2 regions of the Paenibacillus sp. GM2FR genome follow, and region 2 is predicted to be linked to the other one. Evidence: predicted binding sites of a transcription regulator. Region 2 holds the regulator's gene; the other holds the start of a gene.
What was found. Region 2 encodes NrdR, which represses ribonucleotide reductase genes. Its sites were predicted from a motif close to AACACNATATATNGTGTT; they were not measured.

Region 1 (7,085 bases), 3.9 Mb from region 2:
AAACGATCCTGTTTCTGGATGAGGTTCACCGCTTTAACAGCTCAAGACAGGACGCGCTGCTGCCTGCCGTGGAGAACGGGACGATTATATTTATCGGCGCGACGACAGAGAACCCCTTTCATTACGTAAATGGGGCCTTGATGAGCCGTTCAACCTTGTTCCAGCTTGAGCCGCTGACTAAGAACCATTCCATGATCGCCATGTTGCGCGCGCTATCCGACCCAGATAAAGGTCTTGGCTTCATGGATCTCCAGGCCGATGAGGAAGCATTGGAGCATATTGCAACCATGGCGAACGGGGATATCCGGCGTGCACTGAATGCGCTTGAGCTGGCGGCGATGACGACCCCGCCTGATGCAGGCGGTACGGTTCATATTACGCTCGAAGTGGCCGAGGAATCGATCCGCAAGCCGCTCGTCAAGGCGGACGAGTCCACGCAGTATGACGTGCTATCCGCCTTTCATAAGAGCATTCGAGGTTCCAGCGATGCGGCCTTGTTCTGGTTCTTGTATGCGGTCGAAAAGCTGGGGATGGACCCGATGGTGTTCATCCGCCGTTTGATTGCTGCCAGCAGCGAGGATATCGGACTTGCCAATCCGCAAGCGATGGTGCAGGCGGTGAGTGCACTTGATGCCTACCGGAACAACGGGTGGCCGGAAGCCAAGCTTAACATTGCCCAGGCCATCCTGTTTGCGGTGGAGAGCCCGAAATCCGATGGCGTTGTGTCAGCCATATCCCGGGCGATGTCCGCCATGGATGAAGTGAAATCGGCAGAGGTTCCGCTTCATCTGCGTGATGCGCATTACTCGGGGGCGGTGAAGCTGGGACATGTCGGCTATAAGTATCCGCACGATTATCCGGGCCATTACGTCAAGCAGGAATATTTGCCGAAGGAGCTCTCCCGCCGGGTGTTCTATCAGGCGACGGAGCAGGGGAACGAAGCCAAGATCGCACATAATCAGCGATTACGACGCGAAGAATAGGGTCGTATTAACATGAATGGTAACTACGGCCGCGCAAATGGGGGAAATGAATGATGAAAACAGGGAAACAACGGTTTGCCATCCTGCTGCTGTCCGTCGGCATGGTGCTGAGCGGCTGCTCGGGAAAAAGCGCTTCGGAACAGGTCTCCAATGGACAGGCCGAGGCCGTGCATGAGCATGGGCATCAGACCCAGCTGTCCAATGGGGATATCCAGGAGGCGACGGCCTCGATAGACGAGCTGCCTGCCTTTTTGAAGAGCCAGACCAGCGAGCTCCAAACGATCTATGCATTATCCGCCCAGGTGAGTGATGTCCTGAAATATATTCCTTGTTATTGCGGCTGCGGGGACAGTGCCGGTCATGAGAGCAACCTGAACTGTTTTATTGATGAGATTCAGGAGGACGGCAGCGTGGTGTGGGACGATCATGGCACCCGCTGCGGGGTTTGCTTGGACATTGCCGTGGAATCTGCCAAAATGAGCAGCGAGGGCAAGAGTCTGATGGAGATTCGGATCGCAATCGACGAAAAATACAGCACAGGTTATGCTAAGCCGACACCAACCCCGATGCCGCCTGCCGAAAGTTAATCCTACTGCAGCTAAACCAAGAGGCACCCGATGTGATCGATATGATCGCTCGAGTGCCTTTTTGCTGTTGGGTATCAGGCCCTTCTTGGATGTTTTCAGGAATCGCCTGATCCGTTTCTCGGATTAATAAGCGTGATCTATCTCACAGCATTAAACTATATATGGATGTAAATTAATAAAATAAAACTATATATAGTATGTTGATGAGATGTAGACGAGGAGTTGATTATATTCATGAAAGTTATGAAGAGAGACGGATGCCTGGTGAATTTTGAGATAAGCCGGATCGTGGAGGCGGTGGATAAAGCATTTATTGCGGTTGAGGGTGCTTCCCGCAAGGAAGCCTCCTTGCGGATTGGGGATGAGGTTGCTCATGCCACCGCGGGTATGGAACAGGTGAGCGTGGAGGAAATTCAGGATATCGTTGTCGAGCATTTGCAAAGTACAGGATACGCAAAGGTGGCGTCAGCTTATCAACATTACAGGGAAACCCGTGATCTGGAGCGGATGCGGCGGGGAGAACTCTACAAGATCAGCAGGGATGTGATTGGGGTAACGAATCTGGATCTGCTCCGGGAGAATGCAAATCTGAACGGAGAATCCTTCAGTGGAAAAATGAGTCGGATCGGCTCCGAGTACGCCAAATGGATGGCAAGCAAATTCATCCTGCCTGGAGAACTCATGAGAGCGGTGAGGGATGGCTATGTGTACGTGCACGACCTGGACCAGTATGCACTCGGAACGACGAACTGCATTTTCATCCCATTTGACCGTCTATTGGCCAAGGGCTTCAATACCGGTAACGGATCGGTCAGGCCGCCGCAGAGCATCATGACCGCGATGGCGCTGGTGGCCATCATCTTTCAATCCCAGCAGAACAGTCAATTCGGCGGCGTGTCCGGAAATAAAATCGATTGGGATCTAGCGCCGTATGTCGGCAAATCGTTTCGTCGGCATTTCCGCAAAGGGCTTGCCTACTTCGGGGAAGCGGAGCATGGAGAGGATTGGTCATATGAACGAGCTCTTCAGGATAACGAAATATACATAGACAATGGGCTACTGAAGGACATGTACCCGACAATATATCACTACGCATATAACGAAACGGTAAATGAAGTAAAGCAGGCTGCGGAATCCCTGATCCATAATTTAAACACGATGAGCAGCCGGGCCGGCGGGCAAATTCCCTTTACATCGCTGAACTACGGCATGTGCACGTCAACCGAAGGTAGGCTGGTATCCCACGCTTTGCTGGATGCCACGATGAAAGGGCTCGGCGGCGGCGAGACGCCGATATTTCCGCAGCATATTTTTCAGTGCAAGCAAGGGGTTAACCAGGCGCAAGGGGAGCCCAATTACGATCTGTTCCTGAAAGCCGTTGAGTGCTCCAGCCGCAGGCTCTACCCGAATTTTGTCAATGTGGATGCGTCGTTTAATCTGGTCTACTATAACCCGGACGAGCCAGACACGATTATTGCCACCATGGGCTGCCGGACACGGACAATTTCAGACCGGTTCGGGCGAAACCGCCTGAGCGGCAAAGGCAACTTATCCTTTAATACGATCAATCTGGTTCGTCTCGGCATTGAGCATGGCATCATCGAAGGGAAACGGGATATGCCTGACCTGAATCTCTTCTATGAGCAGCTGGATCAGTATATGACCATTGCGGTAGAGGGTTTGATTCACCGTTACGAGCTGCAGGCCGACCAACCGGCCAAAGCGTCGGATTTTATGATGCGGGAAGGCGTGTGGGAAGGCGGCGAAACCCTGGCCCCGGAGGACAAGGTACGCGAACTGATTAAGCACGGTACCCTGGCGCTTGGATTTATCGGGCTGGCCGAATGCCTGAAGGCGTTGACCGGACTGCATCACGGAGAGGATGAGAACAGTCGCGTTCTGGGAATTGAGATCATCCGGCATATGCGCCAGTTTTGCGATGCAGCCAGTGAAAGATATAACCTGAACATCACGTTGTTTGCCACGCCGGCAGAAGGGTTGTCCGGAAAATTCACGAAGCTGGACCGGCAAACCTTCGGCGTGATCGAGGGTGTGACAGACCGCGAATATTATACGAACTCGTTTCATATTCCGGTGTACTATCCGATGGCAGCGTACCGCAAAATCCGTTCCGAAGCTCCTTTCCATGAGCTGTGTAATGCAGGAGCGATTTCGTATGTGGAGCTGGACGGCAACGCAAGGCAGAATACGGCTGCTTTTCAGGACATCGTGAAGTTTGCGCTGAAGCAGAACATTGGATATTTCTCTGTAAACCATCCCGTCGACCGTTGTCCGGCATGCAACTACGAAGGGATTATCGGAAGTGCTTGCCCTGGATGCGGCGCCTTGGAGGCGGATGGAAACTTCCAGCGGCTGCGGAGAGTGACGGGATACTTAACGGGCAATTATACCGAGCGCTTCAATTCGGCCAAGCAGGCTGAGGTCAGGGATCGGGTGAAGCATCTGTGAATGTGTGCGGATACATCCCCGAGAGCATCAATGAAGGTCCGGGACTTCGGGCAGTTCTATTCGTGAGCGGCTGCCGTCATGCGTGCGCCGGATGTTTTAATACAGATTCCTGGGACTTTGAAGCGGGGGAGCCGTTTACAGAAGAGTTGTCCGCGTCCATCCTGCAGGATATCATCGACAACCCCTTGCTGGATGGCGTGACCTTATGCGGTGGAGACCCGTTCTTCTCGCCGGAGGAATGCACGGTATTTGTACGCAAGCTCAGGACCCTCTGTCCCGGGAAAAGTGTATGGGCCTACACGGGCTTCACCTTTGAAGCGCTGCTGAGGCAGCCGAAGCTGCGCGAATTGGCGATGCAGTGCGATGTAATCGTGGATGGCAAATTCCAGCTGGAGTTAAGGGATGTCTCGCTTCCCTTTCGAGGCAGCTCCAATCAGCGTTTCATTGACGTAGCCGTCAGCCTAGAACGGGGAGAAACGGTAGAATATGTTCTTCGCTAGCAGGTAAAAAAAGAGCACACACTTTACGGATTCTTCCGTGTTAAGTGTGTGCTCTTTTCGTTCAGGCCAGCGGATTAATATGGAACTTTATCCGCCGTTTCGATCGTTCCTCCGCCAAGGCAGTCGTCCCCTTGGTAGAAGACAACGGCTTGTCCCGGCGTGATTGCTTTTTGCGGCTTCGCAAAAGCGACATGAACGGTTCCGTCTTCGCGCGGAGTTATCGTAACTTCCTGATCCGGCTGACGGTAGCGGAATTTCGCGGTGCAGGTGTAGGCGTCTTTGGGCATAGCGTCTTGTCCTGCAATCCAGTTGATTCCGGAGGCAACGAGTCCGGTTGAATACAAACTCGGATGATCGCCTTGAACAACGTACAGAATATTGTTAGTTAAATGTTTGTCGGCAACAAACCAAGGCTCTCCGGAGCCTGATCCGCCGATTCCGAGACCTTGGCGTTGTCCCAGCGTGTAGTACATCAAACCATCATGACGGCCCTTCACTTCGCCGGTGACAATGTCCACCATATCGCCGGATTGGGCGGGGAGGTATTGTCCAAGAAATTCCTTAAAATTCCGTTCGCCGATGAAGCAAACGCCGGTGCTGTCTTTTTTCTTGGCGGTATACAGTCCGGCTTCTTCGGCGAGTCGGCGGACCTCCGGTTTCGGCAGATGCCCGATCGGGAACATCGCCTTGGAGAGCTGCTCTTGGCTCAGCGCATTGAGGAAGTAGGTTTGATCCTTGTTGCTGTCGACGCCGCGCAGCAACCGGTACTGTCCGTCTTCCTCGATGACGCGGGCGTAATGGCCGGTAGCCACGTAGTCGGCTCCCAGATCCATAGCCTTGTTCAGAAATTCGCCGAATTTGATTTCACGGTTGCACATGACATCGGGGTTCGGCGTTCTCCCGGCTTTATATTCATCGAGGAAATAGGAAAATACTTTATCAAAGTATTCCTTCTCGAAATTGACGGTATAGTAGGGAATGTCGAGCTGCTCGCACACGCGGCGCACGTCTTCAGCGTCCGCTTCAGCTGTGCAGTAGCCAAGCTCATCGGTATCATCCCAGTTTTTCATAAAGATGCCGATCACTTCATAGCCCTGCTGTTTGAGCAGGAGCGCTGTTACGGAGGAGTCGACTCCTCCCGACATGCCGACAACGATACGAGTGTTATGTTTTTCTTTTGACATCGTTATCACCATTTTCATATTGAATTGTGCCCATGGAGGTATTTTAACATATTGGAACAAGGTTCACACGTTTCATTTTGTCCACTCAGGGTGAACATTTTTCAGGTTTCCGATTGGAATATTACCCATTGAGGTTCAGGATATGTTACCATAAGCTGAGGGTAATGATCGGAATACGGAGAAAAACACAGGATAAGCTGCTTCACGCCTGGATTACGCCGTATTTGTCGCTCACCCGCCACCTACAATTCATGTACAGGATGGACATAATATACAAATTGCCGAAAGAGGTGTCACCTTTGAAGATATCAACAAAAGGAAGATACGGATTAACGATTATGATGGAGCTGGCCGCCAGGTTTGGGGAAGGGCCGACTTCGCTGAAGAGCATTGCTGAGAAGAACCAGCTGTCGGAACATTATCTTGAGCAGCTGATCGCACCGCTGCGGAATGCGGGTCTGGTCAAAAGCATCCGCGGCGCATACGGAGGATATATCCTTTCCCGTGATCCGGCATCCATAACGGCTGGAGATGTCATCCGCGTCCTGGAAGGACCGATATCCCCTGTGGATTTCACGGAAGAGGATGATCCGGCGAAGCGGGATCTATGGCTTCGTATCCGCGACAGCATCGCTGAAGTGCTGGATTCCACGACGCTGGACTATCTGATCAACTATCAGGAACAGTCTGCTGCAGACAACTATATGTTCTACATTTAAGGGTGACGACGGATATGAGATCAGTATATTTGGATCACGCCGCCTCAACCCCGGTACATCCGGAGGTTGCCGAGCGGATGATGAATGTGATGACAAGCCAATACGGCAATGCTTCAAGCGTTCACGCTTTTGGACGGGAAGCGAAGAAGATCGTTAACGGGGCGCGTGATCGAATTGCGTCCCTTTTAGGATGCCAATCGGACGAGCTGGTGTTCACCGCAGGCGGAACCGAGAGCGATAATCTGGCTATATTTGGATTGCTGGAATCGCTTGGCGTGAAGGGCAAGCATGTGATTACGTCGGCGGTTGAACACCATGCGGTGCTTCATACATGTCATGAGCTGGAACGGCGGGGCTGCGAGGTTACCTATGTCCCCGTCGACTCTACTGGGCGTGTCTCTGTGGAGGACATTGCGGGCGCGATTCAGGACAACACGGTGCTGGTCACCATCATGTATGGCAACAATGAAGTAGGCACCGTTCAGCCGATTTTCGAAATCGGCGAGCTCTGCCGCAGCCGGGACATCGTATTCCATACCGATGCTGTTCAGGCATTGGGATCGGAACCGATCAACTGCCGCGAGCTGCCGGTGGATATGTGGAGTTTTTCCGCCCACAAAATCAACGGGCCCCAGGGCGTCGG
Region 2 (7,085 bases):
CCGGATTGGACTTGATCGACGACTTCGCGGCCTTTCACCGGGCCATGATCAAACAAATAGGGAGGGTTGGCTGTCGCCTCCGCAAATTGTTTAGCAGCTGTTTCGAGTACGACTTTATTTGTCATTTTAAAAACTCCTGTCTCTTCTTTGGATTTGTTAAATTAAATTTTGAAATATTTGTGAATATAACATTTGTTCCCGAGATTTGTCTTACTTTACCATAAAATAAGTGTCAACATCCATATTACCAGGTATTCACGGAAGGTGAATAGGCGTTTCAATTTTAAAATCACATTTAGATTTAGATAGCTAAAAAAGATTCATGTAACACACTTCCTTCAAATTAATTTAGAAATCTAATATTCCCATTGTATTTGCAAAGAACCCGGAAATGTAATTACGCACATATTTGTAACTTAATCAATGATTTGGGTAGTATTGGCAGATGTGAATTGAACAAATTGAGGAAAAAGGGGCCCTCCGCAAAAGGAGGTCCTAATACTTGCCGTTACAGACAGCACGGGGATGCGTATCATCAACCATAATACTGTCGTACCCGATAGTTCAATCTAGCGTGACGCGGCTCTTGTTCATTGCCAAGCCAATCAGGAGTTTAAAACCGAAGATTTTCTTCGATGCGGTTGATGTGCGGACGAATATCTCTCACGCCTTCCGAACCGAAGGCGAGTAAAATACGTCACCATGCATATGCTGAATTTTGTCCCAGTTGCCGGGATTGGTCGTGTCTGGAGCGCGGTGCTCCAAAATGGCCTGATATAGGACGGTTTTTTGTTCCAAATGGGCAATGTGCTGTTTGGCTTCTTCGAGCTTAACGAGCGCCGCTTCTTTATGCTCCATTATGAGAGTGTAGCGTTGCGGAATGGTCGAATCCCCTTCGAGGCAGAGGTCGACGTACGTTTTAATGACTTCAATCGGCATCCCGGATTGCTTGAGGCATTTGACGCCATGCAGCCAGTTGATCGATTCTTCGTCGAACATCCGAATGTTGTTTTGATTGCGCTGTACGCTTGGCACCAGGCCTTTATCCGTATAAAAGCGCACGGCGTGCTCGGTAAGTCCCGTAATCAGGGCGGCTTCTTTGACCGTATGCATGTGTAATCCTCCTTGGAAAATAAATTTTTGAAGACGGCTTGACTTCGTGTAACACGAAGGCAGTAGGCTTATTGTAATGCAAATCGACCGAAAGCGGAAGCCCCGCTGAGGTGCCCGATTCACGGGATTCGCGGCCGTTTGCCGTTTTACATTTGAACCATGGGAGGAATTACAATGCAAACTGTAACATTGAACAACGGAGTGAAAATGCCGATCATCGGCTTCGGAGTCTACCAAATTCCCGATGCTGAAGAATGCGAGAATGCAGTATATGAAGCGCTGATGGCCGGTTACCGCCTGATCGACACCGCCGCGGGTTATCTGAATGAGGAAGCGGTCGGACGCGCGATCAAGCGCAGCGGCGTACCGCGTGAAGAGCTGTTCATCACGACCAAGCTCTGGGTTCAGGATGCCGGCTACGAGAGTGCCAAGCTGGCGTTTGCCAAATCCTTGAGGAAGCTGCAGCTCGACTATCTCGATCTGTACCTTATTCACCAGCCGTTTGGCGATTACTACGGCGCTTGGCGTGCGATGGAAGACCTGTACCGCGAAAGCAAAATCAAAGCGATCGGTGTCAGCAACTTCCTGCCCGATCGACTTATGGACCTCATCGTGAATAACAAAATCGTGCCCGCCGTCAACCAGGTCGAAACGCACCCCTTCTACCAGCAAATCGAGAACACCGCTTTTATGAAAGAGCAGGGAGTGCAGCACCAATCGTGGGGGCCGCTCGCTGAAGGACGCAACAACATGTTTGGCAACGAAGTGCTGACCTCGATCGCGGAAAAATACAACAAGTCCGTCGCTCAGGTCGTGCTGCGCTGGCTTGTTCAACGTGAAGTCGTTGTCATTCCAAAATCAGTGAGAAAAGAGCGGATCGTCGAAAACTTCAACATTTTCGACTTTGCGTTGAACGCGGACGATATCGAACAAATTTCCACCCTCGATACGCGGAAAAGTCTTTTCTTATCGTACCGCGATCCGGAAGTCGCCAAGATGATGGGCAACTGGAAAGTCGATCTGTAAACCTTGATCGAACCGTAAACTCATCACGCGTTCATCCTCATCTATAAAGAAAGGACAGTGCGCCCCTGTCCTTTCTTTACTTGAATTGCAAATTGTTTGTCCTGGATAGGATCGGGTCGCGAAAATAAAACAAGCAGCGCCGGGAACCCCCACGCTGCTTGTTTTCATGATTTAAATTGATTACCCATCATTGTATTCAATTTCGTCCCCAATTCGCCCCCAAGACCTTTTCTGAAAAGAATTAACAAGTCATTAAAAAACAAAAAAACCCTTGATGTACCATCAAGGGTTTTCTTCATATGGAGCCTAGGGGGATCGAACCCCTGACCTCATCGCTGCCAGCGATGCGCTCTCCCAGCTGAGCTAAGGCCCCGTAAGCGACTTCTATATCATATAAAAAATCAGCAGGCATGTCAACATGTTTTTCACATTTTTTGATGACGTGCTGTATCCCTTTTACTTCTCTATATCATGTCACTTATCGATAATGAGGATGGGCGCCATGGGAGCACCGGAAGAGCACCTGGATCACGCGGAACCCCGGCGCTCTTACAGCTCCTGACCGTCCGTATCCTTGGACAGCAGGCTTTTCAGTTCCTTCATAAACATATTGATATCCTTGAACTGCCGGTACACGGATGCAAACCGGACGTAAGCCACTTCGTCGACTGGATATAACCGTTCCATCAGAAGCTCCCCGATCTGGCGGCTCTCCACCTCTGCTGCTGCGGTATTTCGCAGTGCCTTCTCAACATCCGATACGATCATATCCAGCTGGTCCACCGATACCGGACGCTTCTCGCATGCACGTATCAAACCGCGGAGTACCTTCTCCCGGCTGAATTCTTCGCGGCTTCCGTCCTTCTTCACGACGATCAGCGGCGTTTCCTCCACCATCTCAAAGGTTGTGAATCTCTTGCTGCACTGCTCGCATTCCCTGCGGCGGCGGATGGATTTATTCTCGTTGGCAGGCCTGGAATCAAGCACTTTCGTCCCGGCATAACTGCAATATGGACATTTCATAAAGTCAACTTCACTTCCTTCGTTTCAGCGTATTTTAGCCTTAATGGCGCTTAAGAAAAATTTACCAGCAAAACTTTTTTCTTTTATGTTATGAAAATGCGAAACCCGAGACATAATACTTTTACCAACCCAAGGAGGTGAACTTAACATGGCACAAAGCAACAACAACTCCAACAACCTGGTTGTTCCTCGCGCAAACGCTGCTCTTGAGCAATTGAAGTACGAGGTAGCTCAAGAACTTGGTATCTCCATTCCACAAGACGGATACCAAGGTAACATGACTTCCTACGAGAACGGTTCGATCGGGGGATACATCACAAAGCGTCTTGTAACCCTGGCCGAGCAACAATTGGCTGGTCAATTCTCCGGTCAATAATTGATTCTTCCTTAAAAAAGGAGTGTTGGACGGCTCGATGTAAGAGCCTGTCCAGCGCTCTTTTTTCGTTAAAAGCCGTCCTTATACACATCCGTATATTGATTATAATAATAAATCACGCGCTGTACATAGTGACGGGTTTCCCCGATGGGAATACTCTTCACATTCTCGTAGGTTCCATCCCACATGCCCTTGTTGATCCAATTCTTGACGTTCCCGGGGCCTGCATTATAGGCAGCGATGGCGGCAATCGGATTGCCGTCCATTTCCTTGTGCAGGTTCTGAATATACCAGGTGCCGAGCTGGATATTCGCATCCACTTCATTCTTCACGCTCAGCAGGTTCACCGACGGCAGCTTGGCCATTTCCATCGCCCAGTTCGCCGTATCCGGCATCAGCTGCATAATGCCCAGCGCGCCTTTCTTGGACTCCTTGCCCGGCTTGAAGTTCGTTTCTACTCGTATGATGGAAGCCACCAGGAATGGATCAACCTCATAATAAGCGGCATGCTTCCGAATTTCATCCTTATAATGAATCGGATACAGCAAGGTCATCCAGTTCGAGCTCAGAAACAGCAGCGCTACAAAAGAAACAAACAGCAGGAGCAGCACTCTTTTTTTACGGAGCCACTTCATAACCGAACCAACCTGCCCCACAGGTTGTCCACCTGCTGCTGTGTTTCGGCCAATGTTCCGCTGTTATCGATGAGGATATCCGCCAGACGCTTCTTCTCCTCGATATCCATCTGGCTGTTTAAACGCGCTTCTGCCGCTTCCCGGTTAAGATCATCGCGCACCATCAGGCGCTCAAGCTGCAGCTCTCGCGGCACATAAACGACAGCAATCTGGTCAAGATAAGAATACTGCTCCCTTGCCTCAAGCAGCAGCGGAATATCCGCTACCACGAGCCGGTCGGGATACTGCCGCTCATATGCTTCCGTCCGTTCCCGGATTTCCTGCCGGATCGCCGGGTGCGTGATCTCATTCAACACCGTTCTCTGCTCGGGATGATGGAAGATCATTTCCCCGAGTTTTTTTCGATTCAACGTACCGTCCTCAAACAGGATCGCTTGTCCAAAATGTTCGGTCACTTTACCCAGCACCGGATGACCCGGGAGCATGACTTCCCGGGCGATAAGATCCGCATCGACGAGAAGTGCTCCCTTCTTGGTCAACATAGAGGACACGGTGCTCTTGCCTGTTGCAATTCCTCCGGTTAAACCGATATTCATGACTTCACCTCATAACAGCTTCATTATACCCATGACGATTAACAAAAAAGCAGGCAAATAAGAGATAAAACGCATGCCGCCCTTGGATGCAAAGCGTAAACCAACCCTCATGCCCAGCACCAGGAATATCCCGCTAAACAAGGAAACGATAGCTGCCGTACCTAGCGGTGAGAAGCCCAGCATGGCAGCGCCAAGTCCTGCTCCGAACGCATCGAGCGATAACGCGATCCCGAGCCACATCGCCTCCCACGGGGAGATGCTGCCGGAGTCGTCCAGATCCGCTTTTGATGGACTGCGGAGAATTTGAATGACAATGCCGATCTTTGGAATCTCAAGAGAGAATACCGCCCGCTGAACATGCTCTTGACCTGCCGTGTTAACCTCACGTCGTGATTTCACTTGATAGTCAGCCGCCTTCGTTTCCATAAGGGACTGGGAAATATCCCTATTAGAAACCGGCTGCACATCAGACTCGTTTTTTCTGCGAACTTGCTGATATAGAGACCATAAGCCCAGCAGAATCAAAATGGCGGCTCCGATCACGGACGCCACAGATGGGGATAAGAACCGCTGCAACAGCGCGCCTGCCTGCATGGAGGCGCCGAGCACCAAGCCGGAACATAGCGAGATGATCAATACAGACAGCAGCGGTATCCTTGTTTTGCGCAGACCGTATGTAACCCCCGCGCCAAATCCGTCCAGGCTTAACGCCATGGCCAGCAGCGCAGACGAGAAAATATGACTGAGCACCCTTTTCCCTCCTCGTAAGCTCCACATCAAGCGGCTCATTCATGAAGAAGAGCAGCTCCATGCGCTCCACATATGTTCCACATTATATGTGTAGGGAAAGGAATGGGTGCACGCCTATTGGATTACTTCTTTACCGGCTGACACTTCGGGCAGAAATGGGTCCCCCGTCCGCCAACCACGATCTTATGAATCGGTCCGCCGCATGTATGACACGGCTTGTCCTTCCGTCCGTAAATCTGATGACTATGCTGGAACATCCCCATTTCACCCTGTCCATTGACATAGGACTTTATGGAAGATCCACCCGCGTCTACGGCTTCGGACAGTGTATCCACAATCGCATGATACAGTCGCTTGAGCTCGGCATCCTTCAGGCTGTTAGCATTACGCTCCGGATGAATCTTGGCTCGAAACAATGCCTCATCGACATATATATTGCCGATGCCGACCACATATGCCTGATTCAGCAGCACCGCCTTAATCTTCGTTTTCTTGCTGCCGATGACTTCCTTGAAGGTTCCGAATGTAAACGTATCATCCAGCGGCTCATACCCCAGCTTGGCAAGCGGAGCATGCTGGAACTCTTCCCCTGTTGCAAAGAGATGCATCGTTCCGAATTGGCGTACGTCCTTATAGCGCAGCTCCGTGCCGTCCGAGAAATGGAATATGACATGGGTGTGCTTCTCCACCGGCTCCTCGGCAGGGTACAGCCCGTAACGCCCTTCCATCCGAAGATGCGACACGATCACCAGTCCGTCCAGCAATATCCGCAAAAATTTCCCGCGGCGCTCTACGCCTTCCACGGTATGATCCTTCAACATAAACGCAAAGGCCTCAATATCGTCAGGACGCTGTATAATCCGCGGCAGATGTACGGATACATGATCTATATGCTTACCTTTAATCAATTGGTTAAGTGTTCGTTTCACGGTTTCTACTTCCGGCAATTCCGGCATAATGACTTCACCTCATCTCCCATTATACCGGAAGTTGGGACAGAGCGGGACCATGGTTTTGTGGAAAGGTATGGTGCATATGGCCCCCCTCTTCACGCCATGATCCCTGTAAACAATCCTCTATCGGCTGGCACCGTGTGCAGCTTTACTTCGCTTCGTACCAGTTCTCGCCATAGCTGACTTCCGATTTCAGCGGTACCGACAGCTTCAGTGCCTGACTCATCACGTCCGGCACCAATTCCTTCATGATCTCCAGCTCATCCTCCGGCACCTCGAACACCAATTCATCATGCACCTGAAGCAGCATGCGGCTCTTCAATTGACGATCATGCAGCGCCTTGTCCATATGGACCATGGCCAGCTTGATAATGTCCGCAGCGGTTCCCTGAATCGGCGTATTCATCGCCGTCCGCTCGGCAAAAGACCGCAGGTTAAAGTTGCTGGCGTTAATCTCTGGCAGATAGCGTCTGCGTTCAAGCAATGTTTTCACATAGCCGTCTTGCTTCGCCTGCTTGACGATCACGTCCATATAACGCCGCACACCCTGGAATACCTCGAAATACTGGTCGATGAACGCCGCGGCTTCCTTCCGGGTAATATTCAGGTTCTG

Region 1: the regulator NrdR is predicted to act here: its motif matches at 1,753-1,770, upstream of PAEVO_RS00290 (anaerobic ribonucleoside triphosphate reductase).

What each region holds. Positions count from the first base shown of each region.
Region 1 covers NZ_MKZM01000008.1:33,960-41,044, forward strand. The annotation lists gene PAEVO_RS00280 (replication-associated recombination protein A) at 1-983, shown strand, start outside; gene PAEVO_RS00285 (PCYCGC motif-containing (lipo)protein) at 1,034-1,570, shown strand; gene PAEVO_RS00290 (anaerobic ribonucleoside triphosphate reductase) at 1,805-4,039, shown strand; gene nrdG (anaerobic ribonucleoside-triphosphate reductase activating protein) at 4,036-4,539, shown strand; gene mnmA (tRNA 2-thiouridine(34) synthase MnmA) at 4,614-5,723, opposite strand; gene cymR (cysteine metabolism transcriptional regulator CymR) at 6,023-6,442, shown strand; gene PAEVO_RS00310 (cysteine desulfurase family protein) at 6,457-7,085, shown strand, end outside.
Region 2 covers NZ_MKZM01000008.1:3,978,349-3,985,433, forward strand. The annotation lists gene PAEVO_RS17980 (alpha/beta hydrolase) at 1-125, opposite strand, end outside; gene PAEVO_RS17985 (MerR family transcriptional regulator) at 664-1,113, opposite strand; gene PAEVO_RS17990 (aldo/keto reductase) at 1,288-2,139, shown strand; tRNA gene PAEVO_RS17995 (tRNA-Ala) at 2,440-2,512, opposite strand; gene nrdR (transcriptional regulator NrdR) at 2,689-3,162, opposite strand; gene PAEVO_RS18005 (alpha/beta-type small acid-soluble spore protein) at 3,311-3,538, shown strand; gene PAEVO_RS18010 (lytic transglycosylase domain-containing protein) at 3,607-4,173, opposite strand; gene coaE (dephospho-CoA kinase) at 4,170-4,769, opposite strand; gene PAEVO_RS18020 (MntP/YtaF family protein) at 4,779-5,519, opposite strand; gene mutM (DNA-formamidopyrimidine glycosylase) at 5,642-6,475, opposite strand; gene polA (DNA polymerase I) at 6,621-7,085, opposite strand, start outside.